One region of the Paenibacillus sp. FSL F4-0100 genome, then DNA from elsewhere that is predicted to be linked to it. Evidence: predicted binding sites of a transcription regulator. Region 1 holds the regulator's gene; each other region holds the start of a gene.
What was found. The regulator NrdR, encoded in region 1, represses ribonucleotide reductase genes. The targets are predictions, from matches to a motif close to AACACNATATATNGTGTT.

Region 1 (7,305 bases):
TTTTGATTCTGCTGGGCTTATGGTCTCTATGCCAGCAAGTTCGCAGAAAAAACGAGTCTGATGTGCAGCCGGTTTCTAATGAGGTTATTACAAAGTCTCTTATAGAAACGCAGGGGGCTGACCATCAAGTAAAATTACGACGTGAGGTTAACACGGCAGGTCAAGAGCATCTTCAGCGGGCAGTATTCTCTCTTGAGATTCCGAAGATCGGCGTTGTCATTCAAATTCTCCGCAGTCCCTCGAAGGCGGATCTGGACGACTCCGGCAGCATCTCTCCGTGGGAGGCGATGTGGCTCGGGATCGCGCTATCGCTCGATGCGTTCGGGGCAGGGCTTGGCGCAGCCATGCTGGGCTTCTCACCGCTAGGTACCGCAACGGTTGTTTCCTTGTTTAGCGGGATATTCCTGGTGCTGGGCATGAGGGTTGGTTTACGTTTTGCGTCCAAAGGCGGCATGCGTTTTATCTCTTATTTGCCTGCTTTTTTGTTAATCGTCATGGGTATAATGAAGCTGTTATGAGGTGAAGTCATGAATATCGGTTTAACCGGAGGAATTGCAACAGGCAAGAGCACCGTGTCCTCCATGTTGACCATGAAGGGAGCACTTCTCGTCGATGCGGATCTCATCGCCCGGGAAGTGATGCTCCCGGGTCATCCGGTGCTGGGTAAAGTGACCGAACATTTTGGACAAGCGATCCTGTTTGAGGACGGTACGTTGAATCGAAAAAAACTCGGGGAGATGATCTTCCATCATCCCGAGCAGAGAACGGTGTTGAATGAGATCACGCATCCGGCGATCCGGCAGGAAATCCGGGAACGGACGGAAGCGTATGAGCGGCAGTATCCGGATCGGCTCGTGGTAGCGGATATACCGCTTCTGCTTGAGGCTAAGGAGCATTATTCTTATCTTGACCAGATCGCTGTCGTTTATGTACCGCGAGAGCTGCAGCTAGGGCGTCTGATGGTGCGCGATGATCTTAACAGGGAAGCGGCAGAAGCGCGTTTAAACAGCCAGATGGATATCGAGGAGAAGAAGCGTCTCGCGGATATCCTTATTGATAACAGCGGAACATTGGCCGAAACAGAGCAGCAGGTGGACAACCTGTGGGGCAGGCTGGTTCGGTTATGAGGTGGCTCCGTAAAAAAAGAGTGCTGCTTCTGCTGTTTGTCTCTTTTGTAGCGCTGCTGTTTCTGAGCTCGAACTGGATGACCTTGCTGTATCCGATTCATTATAAGGATGAAATCCGGAAGCATGCCGCTTACTATGAGGTCGATCCCTTCCTGGTGGCTTCCATCATTCGAGTGGAGACGAACTTCAAGCCAGGCAAGGAATCCAAGAAAGGTGCGCTGGGCATTATGCAGCTGATGCCGGATACGGCGAATTGGGCGATGGAAATGGCCAAGCTGCCATCGGTGAACCTGCTGAACGTGAAGAATGAAGTGGATGCGAATATCCAGTTGGGCACCTGGTATATTCAGAATCTGCACAAGGAAATGGACGGCAATCCGATTGCCGCCATCGCCGCTTACAATGCAGGCCCCGGGAACGTGAAGAATTGGATCAACAAGGGCATGTGGGATGGAACCTACGAGAATGTGAAGAGTATTCCTATCGGGGAAACCCGTCACTATGTACAGCGCGTGATTTATTATTATAATCAGTATACAGATGTATATAAGGACGGCTTTTAACAAAAAAGAGCGCTGGACAGGCTCTTACATCGAGCCGTCCAACACTCCTTTTTTAAGGAAGAATCGATTATTGACCGGAGAATTGACCAGCCAATTGTTGCTCGGCCAGGGTTACAAGACGCTTTGTGATGTATCCCCCGATCGAACCGTTCTCGTAGGAAGTCATGTTACCTTGGTATCCGTCTTGTGGAATGGAGATACCAAGTTCTTGAGCTACCTCGTACTTCAATTGCTCAAGAGCAGCGTTTGCGCGAGGAACAACCAGGTTGTTGGAGTTGTTGTTGCTTTGTGCCATGTTAAGTTCACCTCCTTGGGTTGGTAAAAGTATTATGTCTCGGGTTTCGCATTTTCATAACATAAAAAAACAAAGTTTTGCTGGTAAATTTTTCTGTAGCGCCATTCAAGGCGAAATACGCTGAAACGAAGGAAGTGAAGATGACTTTATGAAATGTCCATATTGCAGTTATGCCGGAACGAAAGTGCTTGATTCCAGGCCGGCCAACGAGAATAAATCCATCCGCCGCCGCAGGGAATGCGAGCAGTGCAGCAAGAGATTCACAACCTTTGAGATGGTGGAGGAAACGCCGCTGATCGTCGTGAAAAAGGACGGAAGCCGCGAAGAATTCAGCCGGGAGAAGGTGCTCCGCGGTTTGATCCGGGCATGCGAGAAGCGTCCGGTATCCGTGGACCAGCTGGATATGATCGTATCGGATGTAGAGAAGGCACTGCGCAATACCGCAGCAGCAGAGGTGGAGAGCCGCCAGATCGGGGAGCTTCTGATGGAGCGGTTATATCCGGTCGATGAGGTAGCTTACGTCCGCTTTGCATCCGTGTATCGCCAATTCAAGGATATCAATATGTTTATGAAGGAACTGAAAAGCCTGCTGTCCAAGGGTACGGACGTTTCGGAGTTGTAAGAGCGCCATGGTTCCATACGATCCAGGTGCTCTTCTGGTGCTCTCATAGGGCCCATTATCATCATCGCTAAGTGACATTATATAGAGAAGTAAAAGGGATACAGCACGTCATCAAAAAATGTGAAAAACATGTTGACATGCCTGCTGATTTTTTATATGATATAGAAGTCGCTTACGGGGCCTTAGCTCAGCTGGGAGAGCGCATCGCTGGCAGCGATGAGGTCAGGGGTTCGATCCCCCTAGGCTCCATAATAAGAAAACCCTTGATGATATATCATCAAGGGTTTTTTGCTTTTATAGGACGAATTTATCTAAATGGATTTGGGGACGGAATTAATATGGAGAAACATGCATGGCCATTCATTAGGTCATGAGAACATGCAGCGCCCAATCTGGCGCTGCACCGTCTAGCCGTGGCTTCATCCAACGACGGACTGGAGGATACCGCGCCGTACGTGAACGACGGGAAGTTAACAACGCGCTTTGGTTCGAAGCGGGGAGTGGATCCCGGTTGGATCTACGTGGATCTCGGAGAGTCCAAAACGATAGATGAAGTTAGGCTCTATTGGGAGGCTTCTTACGGGAAGAGCTATCGGATACAGGTGGCCGACGATCCAAGCCATGAGACAAATTGGAGAGATGTATACAGCACCACGTCAGGCAAAGGTGGTCTTGAGACGATTACTTTTGACGCAGTAGAAGCACGGTATGTTCGGATGTACGGAACGGTTCGGGCTACGATATACGGATATTCGATTTGGGAATTTGAGGTGTATGGTCCTGAACAGTGAAGTGAAGGTATGGATGAGCAGTTGACCAATAAGCAAAGGACACATTCTCGTTAGAGGTGTGTCCTTTGCTTATGTTATCAGCAGCCTTCTTGTGCTTCGGATAAACCTGCTTTGGACGATTACTGCAGTAAATCAGATTTCGGTCACATTGTTGAGCCAATCCGGCGCTTCTATAATGAGGATAGGTTCTAAATCAAGGGCATTAAAGGAGACAAGATATGACGCCTACTTCATCAACGGAAACCTTCAAGGGACTTCCAAAATTCATGTCTGAAACAAAAGGGTTCTGGAGGTACCTAATCCGTTATCGGGCATTTTACATCATGCTCGTTCCAGGCATTCTGTACTTCTTGTTATTTAAGTATCTACCGTTGATGGGCAGTTTCATCGCCTTCCAGGACTACAATATCTTTAAAGGTTACGCTGGAAGCGATTGGGTGGGCTTTCAATGGTTTCAGCAATTGTTTGCTTACAATAATTTTGGGCGTTTAATGAGCAATACGCTGATTATCAGTTTATATCAGATCGTATTTGCATTTCCATTACCGATCCTCTTGGCTTGTCTGCTTAACGAAGTACGGCATATGGCATACAAGCGGATTGTCCAGACGGTACTTTACCTGCCGCACTTTTTATCCTGGACGATCGTATTTGGGCTAACGTATATGCTTCTGTCTCCAAGCAATGGATTAGTCAATCAATTGCTTCATTCTTTCTCGGGAGAGACCATTTCATTTCTTCAGAAGCCTGAGTATTTCCGAACCATCATCATAAGCTCTGGGATCTGGAAGGAAATGGGTTGGAATGCCATTATTTTTATAGCAGCGCTTGCTGGTATCAGTCCTTCCTTGTATGAAGCAGCAAAAATGGATGGTGCTAACCGCTGGAGGCAATTTCTCAATATTTCTTTACCCGGGCTACTTCCAGCTATTATGATTCTTCTACTGTTGAAGATCGGACATATATTTGATTCCGGTTTCGAACAAATCTATCAATTTTTGAACCCGGCTACATTTGAGACCGGTGATGTACTCGATACTTATATGTATCGTGTCGGTATTCTCCAGGGCCAATACAGCATCACTACAGCTATCGGACTGTTTAAATCTGTCATTGGATTCATTCTACTTGTTGTTGCTAACCGTATAAGCAAATGGACGGCGAAGGAATTTACTAGGAGGTCAAACGAGCATGAGAATCAGACGAACGACAGGAGAAGTTATTTTTGATACAGCTAACTTCATCCTGCTTTCATTATTTTGCATAGCTGTTGCCATACCTTTAATTCATGTCATCGCAGGGTCACTAAGTTCAAATGCGGCGATCACCCACTCGGAGGTGAAGCTATGGCCTGTTGGATTTATGAAATCGCCAATCGGATTGGTTACGAAAACAGTATTCACTTTTCAAGAATCTTCAAAAAGTATCATGGAATTAATCCGATGGAATATAAGAACAAACTCAACAGAGGTAATTCATAAGTCAGGACTCTCATTAATTAGGAAGGGGAGTATCCATGCTGTCCAATTGGATCAAAGTTAAGGGGCTCCCTAAATTTGAGTGGATCAGATATACAAGCCGGAGAAGCCTGATGCAATGGCAACGTTTGAATAGGTAGGATACAAATCAATAATGAAATCTTCATCAGGAGACAGTGTATACATACAGGTTTTACCGAACTTCAATTGTTGTGTAGAAGGCATATAATGATGTGAAAATTGTCTGATTCCGATGGTTGAGATAATTAGCGCTGTGTTTTGAGTGATCGATTATGAGATTGCAATCGTTGTAACCGTTATATTGGAAGAAAGAAAAATGATGAGTTGATAGTTGTTCCAGTTATTGATTGAACTAACGGGCAGGATAGTTGATTTAAACAAAACTTTACCTTGAACTTCCTCCTGGTCAACTATACGATCTTTATAGATGAAGTTATAAAAAAGGAATTTTATCAAGAGTTTAGAATTTTGATGAAATCTATTTAGTCACATATTCATCTAATCGATTGTTAAGGGGAAATTAAATGTTAGAACAACTAGATATAAACAGCATCCTCAAAGATCTTCATGAAAAAGGCTTAATTGATAACACTGTTATTGCAACTAAAAATAAGACTGGTTCTACAGATGGGCGGGTTTATATTCTTTCAGAGCACAGCGAATCGAAATACGTTTTAAAAATAGATCGCTCGCAACAAATTATCTTGGCGGAACAATTTCTTAATACTCATCGTCACATTAATCTCTTGCCTAAAATTCTCTATACTGATCCTGCAAAAGAGTTTATCGTGTATTCATACATTAATGGTACAACTCATAATCACAGCGGTTTAAAAATAAATTGGTTGACAATTTTGGCGAAAGAGCTATTCAATCATTACGAAAAACGTCCACATACAGACAAGTGGGGAAGACTGGGATCACCGGTTCAATCCTGGCGTGAATGGAACATTCGGAGTTTAGAAGATACGAGAAATAATTGGGGAAGCCTTTTACCAATTGAGGATTATTATAGATTGGAATCCATTGTTGAAAAAATATCCAAAAGTGCAGAGAATGAAGCAAGATTTTTGCTCCATGGAGATACTGGTGTCCATAATTTTGTATTTCATGAACACTCATTAGTTGGTGTTATCGACCCTTCGCCAATGATTGGTCCTTTGTTATATGATTTTACGTATGCTTTTTGTTCCTCTCCAGAAGATTTAAACCTAGAAACCTTATTGGCAGCATTCAATTTGCTGAATCATGAACCTTTGGAGAGATCAAGACTTATTGAAGAAGTTATCTTTCAACTGTATTGCCGTATTGGTATCTGTATTCAATTCCATCCGCATGATTTGGAGAGCTATCTAAAAGCGTGGGAATATTGGAAAGCCCTCCCAATCAATTAATCTTTGACCTCATAATTTGTGCTTTATAGCGTTTTTTGGCATAACATCGTTTAATTAGGCTAACGAGGAACGATAGGTCAATAATGACAAAAAAGCAGCCGGCCAGAGTTATCGGCTGTTTAGCTATAGAAAACTCACTTCCTCTTATCCATTTAATAAAAAATAATAAGCAGGGCATAATACACCAAAATAAAATTGTTACATTCACGAACCTAAGAATTGGAGTGTGCCCTATGCTTAAGAAAAGACATATTACTCTTATACTACTAGTCTTGCTATGTGTTTAACGAAGGATTGAATTTTGCTGTCAGGCCTAACAATAATTTAGCATCACTGATGGAATTGGAATCAAATAAAAAGTATGTAAAAATGCAACTTCGTGGTGGCGGTAGTTCAGGAAATTTTGACACAGAAGGAAAGACTACACTTAATCTTGAGTATTCGATAAAGAAGGATGTGGATATTGATGAAGTGCGAAAATCTGCGCTTGATTCTACATTACTTGTACTTATGGGAAACAAGGTTATTGCTGAGATTCCTTTAAACAAAGTGAAGTGATTTTGGATATTCTCCAGAAGACGATAGCTCATTAAAGACTAGAAGACAGCCTGTTGAGAATGATGAATAAACGCACGAAAGCAGCCGACAGAACAATGGCTGCTCTTTTTATTTAAACTAACAGACAGGATTGCGCAAGTAGATATTAACCGCTTGTATTGAAAATCGTCATTACTCAACTTAAAGGCAGGTATATGTAAATTGTCAGTACTTAATTAGGTACGACGCATAAATTAGAATAATGATTTGAATTGAGGAGGGTGTTATATGCAACCTCAAATTCCTAAAGATCCTGTAGTTCCTGAATTAACTGAAGTACAGATAAACGAATTAACTGATATCGTTTTCTTATCTAAGGAAATATTACCTTGCGATGCTATTTTTGTTTTCGGAGGTACTCATCCGGGGCATTGGGAAGCCGCGATTGACGCTTATAATAGAGGCTTGGGCAGAATG
Region 2 (7,305 bases), 3.7 Mb from region 1:
CAGCCGTATTCTGCCGGGCATTGCCGTCCAGCTCCACATACGAAATCGCTCCTGCATTACACAGCTCATGGAAAGGAGCCTCGGAACGGATTTTGCGGTACGCGGCCATCGGATAATACACCGGAATATGAAACGAATTCGTATAATACTCGCGATCTGTGACACCTTCGATCACACCAAAGGTTTGCCGGTCCAGCTTTGTGAATTTCCCCGATAACCCTTCTGCCGGCGTGGCAAACAACGTAATGTTCAGGTTATATCTTTCACTGGCTGCATCGCAAAACTGACGCATATGCCGGATGATCTCGATTCCCAGACTGCGGCTGGTCTCATCTTCTCCGTGGTGCAGCCCGGTTAACGCCTTCAGGCATTCAGCCAGCCCGATAAATCCAAGCGCAAGGGTTCCGTGCTTGATGAGCACGCGCACCTTGTCTTCCGGTGCCAGTGCCTCGCCGCCTTCCCACACGCCTTCCCGCATCATAAAATCAGACGCTTTGGCCGGTTGGTCGGCCTGCAGCTCGTAACGATGAATCAAACCCTCTACCGCAATCGTCAAATACTGATCCAACTGCTCGTAGAAGAGGTTCAGATCGGGCATATCCCGTTTGCCTTCGATAATGCCATGCTCAATGCCGAGACGAACCAGATTGATCGTATTAAAGGATAAATTGCCTTTGCCGCTTAGACGGTTTCGCCCGAACCGGTCTGAAATCGTCCGGGTCCTGCAGCCCATGGTGGCAATAATCGTGTCTGGCTCGTCCGGGTTATAGTAGACCAGATTAAACGATGCATCCACGTTGACAAAATTCGGGTAGAGCCTGCGGCTGGAGCACTCAACAGCTTTCAGGAACAGATCGTAGTTGGGCTCCCCTTCCGCCTGATTAACCCCCTGCTTGCACTGGAAAATATGCTGCGGAAATATCGGCGTCTCTCCCCCGCCGAGCCCTCTCATCGTGGCATCCAGTAGAGCGTGGGACACCAGCCTTCCTTCGGTTGACGTGCACATGCCATAGTTCAGCGATGTAAAAGGGATCTGTCCGCCGGCCCGGCTGCTCATCGTGTTTAGATTGTGAATCAGGGATTCCGCGGCCTGCTTTACTTCATTCACCGTTTCGTTATATGCATAGTGATATATTCGTGGATAAATTTCTTTCAACTGCTCATTGTCTATGTATAATTCGTTATCCAGAAGAACTCGTGCACCGGGTCTATTGTCCTCCACCTCTCCGAAGTAGGCCAGCCCTTTGCGAAAATGCCGACGAAACGATTTACCGACATACGGGGCCAGATCCCAATCGATTTTATTTCCGGACACGCCGCCGAATTGACTGTTCTGCTGGGATTGAAAGATGATGGCCACCAGCGCCATCGCGGTCATGATGCTCTGCGGCGGCCTAACCGATCCGTTACCGGTATTGAATCCCTTGGCCAATAGTCGGTCAAACGGAATGAAAATGCAGTTCGTTGTTCCGAGTGCATACTGGTCCAGGTCGTGCACATACACATAACCATCCCTCACCGCTCTCATGAGATCTCCTGGGAGGATGAATTTGCTTGCCATCCATTTGGCGTACTCGGAGCCGATCCGACTCATTTTTCCACTGAAAGATTCCCCGTTCAGATTCGCATTCTCCCGCAGCAGATCCAGATTCGTTACTCCAATAACATCCGTGCTGATCTTGTAAAGCTCTCCCCGCCGCATCCGCTCCAGGTCACGGGTTTCCCTGTAATGTTGATAAGCTGCCGCTGCCTCTGCATAACCTGTATTTTGCAAATGCTCGACAACGATATCCTGAATTTCCTCCACACTCACCTGCTCCATCTCCGCGGTGGCACGAACAACCGCATCGCCAATCTGCAGGGAAGCCTCCATGCGGGACACACCCTCAACGGCTATAAACGCTTTATCCACTGCATTCACAATCCGGTTTATCTCAAAATTCACCAGGCACCCGTCTCTCTTCATGACTTTCATGAAATCGATCAACTCCTTCTCCTTAGATCATCAACACACTATATATAGTCTCGTTTTATAAATTTACATCCATATATAGTTTGATGCTGTGAGATAGATCACGGCGGTCAGTCTGAGAAACGGATCAGGCGATTCCTGAAAACAGCCTTGGAGGCCTTAACCCCAACAAAAAAAGGCACTCGAGTGATCTATCGATCACATCGGGTACCTTCTTGCTTATCTACAGTAGAATTAACTTTCGGCGGGCGGCATTGGAGTTGGTGTCGGCTTCGCATAGCCTGTGCTGTATTTCTCGTCGATTGCGGCCCGAATATCCGTCAGGCTTTTGCCCTCGCTGCTCATTTTGGCAGATTCCACGGCAATGTCCAAACACACCCCGCAGCGGGTGCCATGATCGTCCCACACCACGGTGCCGTCCTCCTGAATCTCATCAATAAAACAGTTCAGGTTGCTCTCATGACCGGCACTCTCTCCACAGCCGCAATAACAAGGAATATATTTTAGGACATCACTCACCTGCGCAGACAAGGCATAGATCGTTTGCAGCTCGCTGGTCTGGCTCATCAAAAAGGTAGGCAGCTCGTCAATCGAAGCCGTCGCCTCCTGAATATCCCCGTTGGCCAGCTGCGTCTGATGTCCGTGCTCATGCGCTGCCTCCGCGGCCTGTCCACTTTCGACCTGCTCCTGGGCGTTTTTCCCCGAACAGCCGCTCAGCATAAGACCAGCGGACAGCAGCAGGATGACAAACCGCTGTTTCCCTGTTTTCATCATTCGTTTCCTCCATTTAGCTAAACTAGCGGCCATTGATCCTGTTAGTGCTGTAAGACCCTATTCTTCGCGTCGTAATCGCTGATTGTGTGCGATCTTAGCTTCATTTCCCTGCTCCGTCGCCTGATAGAACACCCGGCGGGAGAGCTCCTTCGGCAGATATTCCTGCTTCACGTAATGGCCTGGATAATCGTGTGGGTACTTGTAGCCGACATGTCCCAACTTCACCGCCCCCGAGTAATGCGCATCACGGAGATGAAGCGGAACCTCAGCCGATTTCACTTCATCCATGGCGGACATCGCCCGGGATATGGCGGTCACAACGCCATCCGATTTGGGGCTCTCCACCGCAAACAGAATCGCCTGGGCAATGTTCAACTTGGCTTCCGGCCAGCCGTTATTCCGGTAGGCATCCAGTGCGCTCACCGCCTGCACCATCGCTTGCGGATTAGCCAGCCCGATATCCTCGCTGCTGGCAGCGATCAAGCGGCGGATGAACACCATCGGGTCCATCCCTAGCTTTTCGACCGCATACAGGAACCAGAACAAGGCCGCATCACTGGAACCTCGAATGCTTTTATGGAAGGCAGACAGCACGTCATACTGCGTGGACTCGTCCGCCTTGACGAGCGGCTTGCGTATCGATTCTTCGGCCACTTCGAGCGTAATATGAACCCTGCCGCTTTCATCCGGGGGCGTGGTCATGGCCGCTAATTCGAGGGCGTTCAGAGCACGGCGGATGTCGCCGTTCGCCATCGTTGCAATATGCTCCAATGCTTCCTCGTCTGCCTGGAGATCCATGAATCCAAGTCCTTTATCTGGATCGGATAACGCGCGCTGCATGGCGATCATGGAATGGTTCTTAGTCAGCGGCTCAAGCTGGAACAAGGTTGAACGACTCATCAAGGCCCCATTTACGTAATGAAATGGATTCTCTGTTGTCGCGCCAATAAATATAATCGTACCGTTCTCCACGGCAGGCAGCAGCGCATCCTGTCTTGAACTGTTAAAGCGGTGAACCTCATCTAGGAACAGGATCGTTTTGGTGCCGTACAGACTGCGGTTGCTCTGGGCTTGCTCAATGACTTCCCTGACGTCCTTAACCGAGGCTTCCACCGCATTCAGCCGAACGAAGTACCCCTTCGTTTGCTGGGAGATAATATGCGCCAGCGTTGTTTTGCCGCAACCCGGCGGGCCGTACAATAAAATGGAAGAGACCTGGTCTGCTTCTATGGCACGTCTGAGCAGCTTGCCCGGTCCGATAATCTGTTCTTGTCCTATATATTCATCCAGCGACGAAGGGCGCATCCGATCGGCCAGCAGCCTGGAATCCCGGTCCCCTTCACGCCCGATACTGAATAAATCCATAACTACACTTCCTTGTCTGATATCAATGCAAAGATAAGCCGGTTTCAATCAAATCCGTCACACTCTATCATACCATATTCAATTTTGTCATGCCTGTAGCAAGCCTATGGACATCTACGCTAGTGGTTCGGATACCCATCGATATTCGATGCTCGTTTAACATGATAACCAACTTTTATCTTTCCGGAGCGTTACTTAATTATAGGAAATTATAGAGAAGCCTTATCTAAGGAGAGTGGCTATGACGACTCGCAAGAAGTCCAAACGCAATTTATCTAGAGGGGCTATGAATATGGGGATCAGTTTACTTGGACTCTATATCCATGTTAATCATAACAATCGATTAAAAGAAATATTTGGGCCAGAATACCTCGACGATGAGAGGCTAGCGATAAACCTGCTGCATGTTATCCTTATCTTACAGTTCCTGATCGGCCTGTATGCCTTCATCCGTTCCTCCATTATTCTCTATGAGTATAAACAGGGCATCCGCAGTGAGGAAGATGAAATCTCGTTAGCCCATGAGAACTCGAAGGGAGGTTTTTGAATTGAAACGAAAACCTATGCGAAAAATGACCCTCTACATCATCTTGGCAGCTGCACTCTTCTTTCTCGCCGTTTGGACTTTGATCCGGTATATCGATAACCTTGGTTCTTCCTACCAAATGCTTGGTTAAGCGCGGGCACAGCAAAAAGCCCCGCAGAGACAAGCACATGCAGACATGTACCACCCCACGGGAAATTTTATGTTCTTTCCTCTTCGCGCTTAGTAACACAATCCTATCTTACTCTGCGGGCCAGCCGATGGCTGTAATATCCGAAGCGTCCGCCGTCACATAAGAAGGACGCGCTTCACCATGCAGCAGCCACAGCTCATGCAGTGCCCGGGTGCAGCCGACGTACATCAGCTTGGCATCCCAAGCTTTTTCCGCGTAATGACTCCGATCCGCATCCGCCACCACAACCGCATCGAACTCAAGTCCTTTAGACAAATAAACAGGAAGCACGGAGTAACCCCCCTGATACGTCCCTTTGCTGCCATCGATCAGATTCAGCATCGGCCATGCAGCAATTAATTGTTCATGCAGCTCTTGCGCTTCCCGCAAGGTTCGGGTGAGAATGGCTACCGTCCGATATTCCTTAGCGATGAGTGCCTCCATCGCCCGTTCCAAATCTCTTGTTCTGGATTTCTCCGACTCATAAGGAATGAGGCGAACGGCATCGCCGCTTCGAAATACGGGTACGGCGAGCAGATCACTGCTGACACCCTTCTCCAAAATGCCGTTGGCAAATTCGATGATCTCCATCGTCGAGCGGTAACTGCGTGTCAACGCAAAATAAGCTGTTTCCTCTTCCTTAAACAAGGAGCTCATTTCCTCCCACGCATGAACGCCGCGATAGGCATGAATGCCCTGCGACAAATCACCTAATATGGTGAAGGAATGTCCTCTTACGAACAGGTCCAGCACAGCTACCTGAAATGGCGAGAAATCCTGAGCCTCATCAATGACGATGTGGTCAAAGCGCTGCTCACCGGTAATATCATTCAGCAAACAGTGGAAATACAGCAGGGCAGGCAAATCCTCTTCGCGGACCACGTTTTTCTTCAGATCTTTACGCGTTGCCGCGAGCACCTCGGACGGAATCAGAGCGGTTAGCTCTGCAAACATCGTTCCGGTCGCCTTTGCCGCACCAAACAATTGTTTATATAATGAGACCGGCTCAAATTTCGGCCATCGGTTCGCATAAGCCTTTTCTCGTTGAGCCGCTTTTTTCTTCCGTTCTTTCATCACGGCCGCTGATGGCGATTTCTTCAGTTCCATCTCGACCCAGCGGTGCAATCTGGCAAGCAGCCGTTCCTTCCGTTTGGCCAGTGGATACGGTTTATACTCCTGGTAGAACCATTCCGCGATCGTCTCCTGTTTCAGTACGGCCCCATCCCATGGAGAGAAGTCCCCGTCCGGTAGAGCCTCGGTTTCGATAGCCTCCACGCAGCGCCGGATGATCTCCATCAGTCTCAATGAGCCTTTATAGCGCCCGCTGACATTATCGTCAATATCCGGGGTTCCCTGCCCCGGGTCGGTCTCGAACCATAGATGAAGCGTCTGTGCATGATCATCCGAAGCGAGCTCGATATCGAGCAGCTCCGCTGCCCAATCGCCAAACGTGCGCTGCTGTATATCGCCAACTCCGAGCTCGGGCAGTACGTCGGATATGTAATCCAGAAACATCAGGTTGGGTGCGAATATGATCATTTTCTCCGCGGTTACCTGCTCCTTGTATTGATAGAGCAAATAAGCCAGCCGATGCAGAGCCACCGTCGTTTTTCCGCTTCCCGCCACCCCTTGGATAATGAGAGCGGTATTTTTAGCAGCCCGGATGATTTTGTCCTGCTCGGCTTGGATCGTAGATACGATATCCCGAAGCCGGTTGTCCTTGTTCTCCCCGAGACGGTAGACCAAAAACTCATCGGATACGGCAGGTCCGCCGCTCTCCCGATTGTACGTATCCGATACCCGTTCCAAAATTTGCTTGCGGATCACAACGTTGCGTTTTAAATACACCAGCCCCTCGATGATTCCTTCGGGTGCTTCGAACGATGCCGGGTCGGTACCGCCCGTAAACGAATAAAATAGGCTCGCGACCGGGGCTCGCCAATCAATCACCATCGGGTGATCCCCGGCATCTTCCTTATCGAAGCCAATCTTCCCGATGTAGAGCGGTTTCTTCGCTCCCGTTCCGCTCTCCTGAAAATCCAGCCTCCCGAAGTAAGGCTCCGGCAAACTTTTGGCGAGGGCCTGCCGTTTCTCTTCCCGCCCCGCTTCGAGCACCTGCTCCGTAAAATCATGGCCCGTGTATACGGGAATCCCGCGCAAACGTTCAAACTGACGGTCAATTTCAACGATAACCTCGTTTAGCCTTGACTCTTCTTCTTGATAGGCACTTTGAAAAGATTCTGACACTTTCAGTTACCTCCTAAGAAACATATTTTTTCGCATCGAAAGTCTGGCTTTAAGGGCCGTGACACAAAAAGGAGTTCCATTGTAGCACAACTGGTACGAATATACTAGCAAAGCTCTGTCACAAGGATTTTCATGGTGCTGGTTTTCCATTCATACTCGCTTCGGCGATGACCATAAAAAACGCAGCGTCCATTGCTTTGGACACTGCGTTTTATTAACCACTCTATGTTT
Region 3 (7,305 bases), 450 kb from region 1:
CACCACCGTACATGCTGGCCGTACGAAAAAAAGGAGATCCCCGCCTTCGCGGAAATCTCCAATGCCTTTAAAATGATCATTCATTATCTAATGTTTTCTAAACAAAGAGTTCAACTTCCTCACGAACACTTACTATACCCGCAATTCCCGCAAGTCTTGCATCCTTCGATGTTAATCAGAGACGCCCCGCCACAAGATGGGCATAGATCCAGCGACATGGAACTGCCGCCTGCGTGCGAACCATGTCCACCATATCCCGCGGCTATGGTCTCACTCCCGGCATCTGCATCAGCAGGCGCCATCGTGGCTGCGACCGGTGCCGGATCATGGTCATGATCCGCCCCAGCGTTGTTTGCCACGTGCGTTTCGAGCGCCTTCGCCACCGCGTCGGCGATAGATTCTACACGGTTTGCGCCGAAGCCGATCGCGCCGGTGCCGCCGATGCCCTTAAGGTGCTTGATCAACAGCTCCACCTTATTGCCATGGTCCCCGTAACGGAGGAACAAGGAGCAGACGCGGCCCAAGGCTTCCGCCATCGCGAACACATCCGATCCGGCCTTGCCGACGTTCAGGAAGATTTCGCTTGGAATGCCGTCCAGATCGTTGATCGTAATGTACGCCATGCCAAACGGCGTGTTCATTTTATAGGTTGCGCCGCGCAGCACTTGCGGACGCTTCTTGTATTGTTTATCCAGCCCGCTCTTGCTCGGTGAGGCTGTCACTGCCACGCTTGCAGCCGCCGGCTCAACGCTCGCCGCATCCTCTGCGGCTTGGCCTGTCGCGCTTTGCTCCAGCGCCGTGTCCGCAGTAGAAGCTGTTGTCGCTTCGGCGGCCTTATCTTCTTTTTTCTCCGTCTGCAGCACCTGCACGTCACGGCTGCCGTCGCGGTAGATCGTTACACCTTTGCATCCAAGGTCGAATGCCAGCTCATACAAACGCTTTGTATCTTCAACCGTGAAGTCCGACGGGCAGTTTGCCGTCTTCGAGATGGAGCTGTCTACCCAGCGCTGAATCGCCGCCTGCACGCGGATGTGATCCTCGGCAGAGAGGCTCATCGCCGTGACGTAATAATCCGGAAGCTCCTCGCCCGGATGGCTGTCCAGCCAATCCTGGGCAATCGGCACGAACTGCTCGTCGAAGCCGAGTCGGCTTTGACGGAAGTATTTGAAGGCAAAGTACGGCTCGATCCCCGTCGACGTTCCGACCATGGTACCCGTGCTGCCCGTTGGCGCTTGGGTAATGACGGTTACGTTGCGTGCACCTTTTTTGCGTACCGCTTCGGCAACTTCAGGATACACTTCGGTCATATTTTTCATGAAACCGCTTTGCAGGTACAGTTCGGCATCGAATGCTTGGAACGAACCCTTCTCCTCGGCAATATCCGCAGAAGCGAGATATGCTTCGCGCGCGATGAAGCCATACAGCTTATCCAGGAACTCCAGCGATTCCGGACTGCCGTAACGGATGTTCAGCTTGATCATCAGCTCGGCCAGACCCATCGTTCCGAGACCCACGCGGCGCTCTTTTTTCTGGTTCAATTCGTTTTCTTCAAAATGGTACGGCGTCCGGTCAATGACATTATCCAGGAAACGCACAGAGTAACGCGTCGTTGTCGCCAGCTCATCCCAGGCAACGTCATGATTCGCTTCATCATAGAACTTCGACAGGTTCATCGCGGACAGATTACATACGCCCCAGCCCGGAAGTCCCTGCTCACCGCAAGGGTTCGTACAGATAATTGGATTGAAATACCAGCTGTTGGACATCTGGTTATAGTATTCCATGAATACGACACCCGGCTCTGCCGATTTCCATGCGGATTCGATAATGGTATGCCAGACCTCGCGTGCTTTTACGGTTTTATATGGAATGATACGGTGTCCGGCTTTCTTCCATTTATCCAGATCCCCGTCCCACAGCTCATCATAATCAGGATCAGTAGTATCCGGGAACACCAGCTCCCAGTCCAAATCTTCCTTCACAGCCTTCATGAAATCATTGCTGACGCATACCGACAGGTTCGCGTTCGTGACTTGTCCCATCGTCTGCTTCACCGTAATGAAATCCTCCACGTCCGGGTGCCAATCGTTAATCATCAACATAAGCGCGCCCCGGCGGCTTCCGCCCTGCTCGATCAGGCCCGTCGTATAACTGAACAATCCGCCCCACGATACCGCACCGCTGGAGGAACCGTTCACGCCTCTCACGATCGCACGCCGAGGACGCAGGGAAGACAAGTTAATGCCGACACCGCCGCCGCGAGCCATAATCTCGGTCATCTCGCTCAGGGTTTCCATGATGCCGCCCCGGCTGTCCTTCGGCGAAGGAATCACGTAACAGTTGAACAGCGTCAATTCATCGCTCGCACCAGCTCCAGCTGCAATCCGTCCGCCCGGTACCAGCTTCCAATCATCCAGAATCTCGCTGAACTTTCCGCGCCACTCTTCCTGCAGTTCCGGCGTTGCCTCAACCGATGACATGGCAGCCGCGAGTCGATCCCACATTTCTTCCGGCGTTTTCTCGATGGTTAACGTTAGTTTCTCCACATCCGATTCCACAAGCTCGCCCTTCCGTGTCTTCACCGTGACCTTGCGGCCTTCGCGCTTCACGATTTCGCCAACTTCCTTGGTCGGAAATTTAGGATCATCCTTCGTCAAAACGAGCACCACATCGCCTACCTTCGCGTTATTGGTGTCCGCATCCTTCCAGGCATACCGGTCCAAAAAGATCTTCTCGCTTAAACCTTCCAGCCGCTGATTCTGCATCGTACTCAAGAGCAACTACCTCCTATATAAGATATAAAATTTAAAAAGATTCCCAAGTATATGTGCTCACCAACAACATAACCTGTTATGTAGCCGGTCAAACATCCTAAACCACTATATACACCATATATAGTGCTACCAATTCATTATACTACACTATATATAGGTTAACTATGCCGATAATGTGAAAATTAAGCCAACAGTTCCAAGCTCCCGCTCGCAAGCTTCCGCTTTCTTCCTCTCGCTCTCTTTTTCGCCCTTTCCTATGAAAAAAAAGGATGAAAATATCCAATTCCAGCAGCCGTGCGCCCTATAGGGTATTCCGCGCCTCCCGAATTCGTGCAAGGTTATGAAGACTTCTTTTTTCGTCCATACTACATATACACCGCTGGCCCGGAATCTTTCACAACAGGAGGAGATCGACATGAACCAACAGCTATCTGCCGACTCAGGCATGATTATCGACCCGCGCCTTCCCGTTCCTTTGCAGATCGACCGTTCCTGGTTTGACGATCTCGCCGGACGACTGGGCAAAGGCGGCCCTTGGGGGGACTATCGTCTGGCCCAGCTTGCCGTGGAGGGCGAGAAATCCCGCTTGGTTACAAGCTTTGAAGAATTACAATGCCTCAAGCACCTTGGCGGCTTATCCCCGCTCCCCCATCAGACCGATACCGCAAGACGCGTATTGTTCGAGATGTCGGGCAGAGCGATTCTGGCCGATGAGGTGGGACTTGGAAAGACGATTGAAGCCGGCCTTATTTTAAAAGAATACATCGTGCGCGGCTTGGTATCCAAAGTGTTGATTCTAGTTCCGGCTTCCCTTGTGCTGCAATGGGTTCGCGAGCTAAACTCCAAGTTCGGCATTTCTGCGATTGCGCAAAAAAAAGCGTACTCCTGGGGCAATGACATCGTTGTCGCATCCATGGACACGGCCAAACGCGATCCGCATCAGGAGATTCTGCTGAACGAGGAATACGATATGCTCATCATCGATGAGGCGCACAAACTCAAGAACAAGAAAACATCCAATTATCAATTCATTCAAAAGCTGCGCAAAAAATACTGCCTCTTGCTGACGGCCACGCCGGTGCAGAACGATCTCAGCGAGCTCTTCAATCTGATCACTCTGCTGAAGCCGGGCCAGCTCGGAGGCCAAGGGCAGTTTGCCGCTAATTTTGTTGTCGATAAACGAAGACCCAAGAACCAGGATCAGCTCAAGGATGAGCTGTCCAAGGTCATGATCCGTAACCGCCGCGGCGAGGGCGAAGTGAAATTCACCAAGCGATCCGTCCGCAATGTAGGGCTTAGCCTTTCGCCCGAAGAACAGTCATTATACGACGGCGTTACGTCCTTCGTCAAAGATCAGTATCAGGCAGCAGGGGGAAATTTAAGCAGTATGCTGTCACTCGTTACGCTCCAGCGTGAAGTGTGCAGCAGCCGCGATGCCGTCTTCGTGACTCTTGTTAATCTGTCCAAGAAGCTGCCCGAGGACTCTCCGCTGCGCGATAAAATCTGGGAGCTCGTCTATCTCATCAAGGCCATCAAAGCCAACACCAAGGCGGAAAAAACCATCGAGCTCATCCAGCAAATGAACGAGAAGGTCATCGTATTTACGGAGTACCGCGCCACGCAGGAATACTTGCTCAATTATTTTCGCGATCACGGACTGATCTCCGTACCGTACCGAGGCGGAATGAACCGCGGCAAGAAGGACTGGATGATGGATCTCTTCCGTGGCAAGGCGCAGGTCATGATCGCGACGGAAGCTGGCGGCGAAGGCATCAATCTGCAATTCTGCCACCATATGATCAACTTTGATCTGCCCTGGAATCCCATGCGGGTTGAGCAGCGGATTGGACGCGTGCATCGTCTCGGCCAGACCAATGACGTGAAGATCTACAACCTGTCCACGTCGGGAACCATTGAAGAGCACATCCTGAACCTGCTGCACGAGAAGATCAACATGTTCGAGATGGTCATCGGCGGACTGGATGTCATTCTGGAGCGGTTCGAAAAGAAGGAATCCATCGAGAAGAGTCTGTACAAAATCATGCTGGAGTCCGGCAACGACGATGAGCTCCGCCAGCGCATCAGCACATTGGGCGACTCGATTCACCATATTAAACAGGATATCGAGCAGGGAAGCACCGTCGAAGAAAATCTAAGAGAGGAAGAAGCCTAATATGACCATGACGCCGCAGGAGGTGCAGCAGCACTTCATGGCCTATTTGGAAGCCACCGAATGCACCGTCATTGAAAAATCGCCTGAGCATGTCACCGTGAAACTGTCACCGCAAGCCGACAAAATGCTCACCAACCGCCCGTATTACTGGGGCTTCGTGGAACGTACCGGCGCTCCCGCCGAAACGTTGTCCTTCAATTTCGTGTTTGATCCGGAGAAATACGACGAACGGCTTGCAAAGACCCAAGCAGCCGAGGCCAAAGCGCAGCTCGCGGCACCCGCGCAGGATCCCCTCCTGGCCCGCTTTTACGGGAATGCCCCAGTTCTGCCTATCCTCGGTCCCGGCCGCATTCAGCGGGAGAACATTGGCTACGGCAGCAGCCGGCTCGCCCAAATCTGGAATGCTTCCCGGGAGGAAGGCAAATGCGTCTACCTGTTCCAGCAGCGCGATACCGAGCCGCGTCCGAGAGCCCGTTCCACTCCGTATGAGCAGTGGCTGGGCGTCTGCTTCAAGGTGGAGTTCAGCTGTGATCTGAAGCGGGAGGAATTGTTTTTTCTCGGAATCTCATTATCTAGTCGTGCGATTGCCCATGACTTCCCGGCGATCCTGATTGGACGCGAACTGACGCCCCGCTTGCCCGAGAGCGTTCACGTCCGACCCGCGGCTCTTACGCTCGAACAGGCCGTAGATGTGCTGGAGAACCATCTTATCGACAAGATAAGCAAGCTGGACTATGACTGGGCCACCAAAGCAAGAGAACGTCTTGAAGAAGAACTGCTGGTGATCGACAGCTATTACGAGGACCTGCTCAAGGAGCAGGATGAAGAGAAAAAAGCGCTCATTGAGGAGCAATATAAGAACCGTCGGTCGGAAATGCAGTGGCAGTACGAGCCGAAAGTGAGCTTGTCCGTCATAACCTGCGGTCTATTTCATCTGTGTTCGCCTGTGGGTGCGTCATCATGACGCCCCTCTACAAAAGCAGGCAAAAAAAGAACCATTCTCCCTTCTCCTACCGCGACAGCTTGCAACAGCCTTTGCAGAGCTTGTCCGATATGATGATTTCAATACATCCACGGCGCGTAGGGCCAAGGAAAGGCGGTTAATGATTTGAAACAGTGGAACATGAAACTTCATAACCATGATGACAAGGATTGCAAGAATTCCCAGCCAAAATCAACCGATAACAAACAGACCAGCCGATATCGAATGCTGTCTGTCTCTATGATCGTAACAACTATCCTGTGGTTCAGCTCGTTCCAGCCGCAGGCAAGCTTGGCTGCCGCTAGCCAAGCCGACGTTTCCAATTCTGCGAACAGCCCTAGTCTGACCAGCACCAGCACTCAGCTTACAGCGGATCATCATAGATCAGGCGTTTCAGATGTTAATCAGAACAACGCCGTGGCTCAGGTACCCGGGAGTTTGATGGACTTTGCGGAGGAGACTGTCGCTCAATTATCGGCCCATGCGCCATTTACGACCTGGGATGAAGCCAAGCTCGAATTCACCCCGCTTGGTCCGGGTACGCACGGCTGGTTGGTCACGATTTCCGATGAAGGACTGCCGCAAGGATACATGATTATCAGTGCAGAAGAAGACGGTGGATATATCCTGAGTGAATACGGAATCGGCTCGACTCTTCCCTACAGCCAAGCGCCGTTGAAAGAACGGCTCTCTGCGGAAGGACTTGTGAAGGTCGGAGGATCATTGCCTCAAGGAAGCATCGTGCGCAAGCTGTATGACGTGTCCCCCGTCTGGCAGGTCCAGCTGCCCGGCAAGAAGCCGATTTATTTTAATGCACTAAATAGTGAAGCTCTCCCGGATGAGCCCCAGCAGACGCATTCAACGACGAAGCTGGTATCCGTATCTCTGCCTGCAACAGCCAAAGGACTCGTGGCTTCATCCACGTCCAATCATTGGTTTGCCGCCACTCCCTCCATCGCAACCGGCGACTCCATGGATCCTTACGATAATCTGCTGTGGCTGGCCTCAAGCGAACTAACGACCCGAAGCAGCGCCGATCTGCGGAATTTACTACAAGAGCACTCCACCCTGATATTCAAGTCCAAAAAAGGCAATGCCGCTTACGGCGCACCTTTTAACTTAACCGGCTGGCATCGCTGGTCCCCGGCGAATCAGGAAAACCCGGCTGCGCTTTATGTGTCGGTTCCCTTACGGAATACAGACACTCTCCGTTTCTTGCCGGCATCCCGGTTAATCGGACAAGGTCAATTCTATGCTCAGCCGAAATGACACGGGTTAAAGCAAGCAGCCCTCATCCATGCAATATGCCATGACTGACAAAAGGACGCGGCCCTTTAACGGGAAGCGTCCTTTATATTTTTTCAAAACGGTTTATG

Region 2: a site for NrdR is predicted at 2,010-2,027, ahead of MHH48_RS08705 (anaerobic ribonucleoside triphosphate reductase). Genes of this name have one in related genera too.
Region 3: a site for NrdR is predicted at 2,885-2,902, ahead of MHH48_RS25055 (adenosylcobalamin-dependent ribonucleoside-diphosphate reductase). Genes of this name have one in related genera too.

The regions. Positions count from the first base shown of each region.
Region 1 covers NZ_CP150303.1:5,978,277-5,985,581, reverse strand. The annotation lists gene MHH48_RS27050 (MntP/YtaF family protein) at 1-518, shown strand, start outside; gene coaE (dephospho-CoA kinase) at 528-1,127, shown strand; gene MHH48_RS27040 (lytic transglycosylase domain-containing protein) at 1,124-1,690, shown strand; gene MHH48_RS27035 (alpha/beta-type small acid-soluble spore protein) at 1,758-1,985, opposite strand; gene nrdR (transcriptional regulator NrdR) at 2,134-2,607, shown strand; tRNA gene MHH48_RS27025 (tRNA-Ala) at 2,784-2,856, shown strand; gene MHH48_RS27020 (discoidin domain-containing protein) at 3,021-3,398, shown strand; gene MHH48_RS27015 (ABC transporter permease subunit) at 3,617-4,627, shown strand; gene MHH48_RS27010 (hypothetical protein) at 4,590-4,940, shown strand; gene MHH48_RS27005 (phosphotransferase) at 5,422-6,291, shown strand; gene MHH48_RS27000 (hypothetical protein) at 6,586-6,849, shown strand; gene MHH48_RS26995 (YdcF family protein) at 7,117-7,305, shown strand, end outside.
Region 2 covers NZ_CP150303.1:1,984,628-1,991,932, reverse strand. The annotation lists gene MHH48_RS08705 (anaerobic ribonucleoside triphosphate reductase) at 1-1,975, opposite strand, end outside; gene MHH48_RS08700 (PCYCGC domain-containing protein) at 2,207-2,746, opposite strand; gene MHH48_RS08695 (replication-associated recombination protein A) at 2,804-4,111, opposite strand; gene MHH48_RS08690 (hypothetical protein) at 4,353-4,658, shown strand; gene MHH48_RS08685 (hypothetical protein) at 4,660-4,788, shown strand; gene MHH48_RS08680 (UvrD-helicase domain-containing protein) at 4,897-7,074, opposite strand.
Region 3 covers NZ_CP150303.1:5,531,092-5,538,396, forward strand. The annotation lists gene MHH48_RS25055 (adenosylcobalamin-dependent ribonucleoside-diphosphate reductase) at 120-2,774, opposite strand; gene MHH48_RS25060 (SNF2-related protein) at 3,190-4,947, shown strand; gene MHH48_RS25065 (YqhG family protein) at 4,949-5,911, shown strand; gene MHH48_RS25070 (hypothetical protein) at 6,056-7,198, shown strand.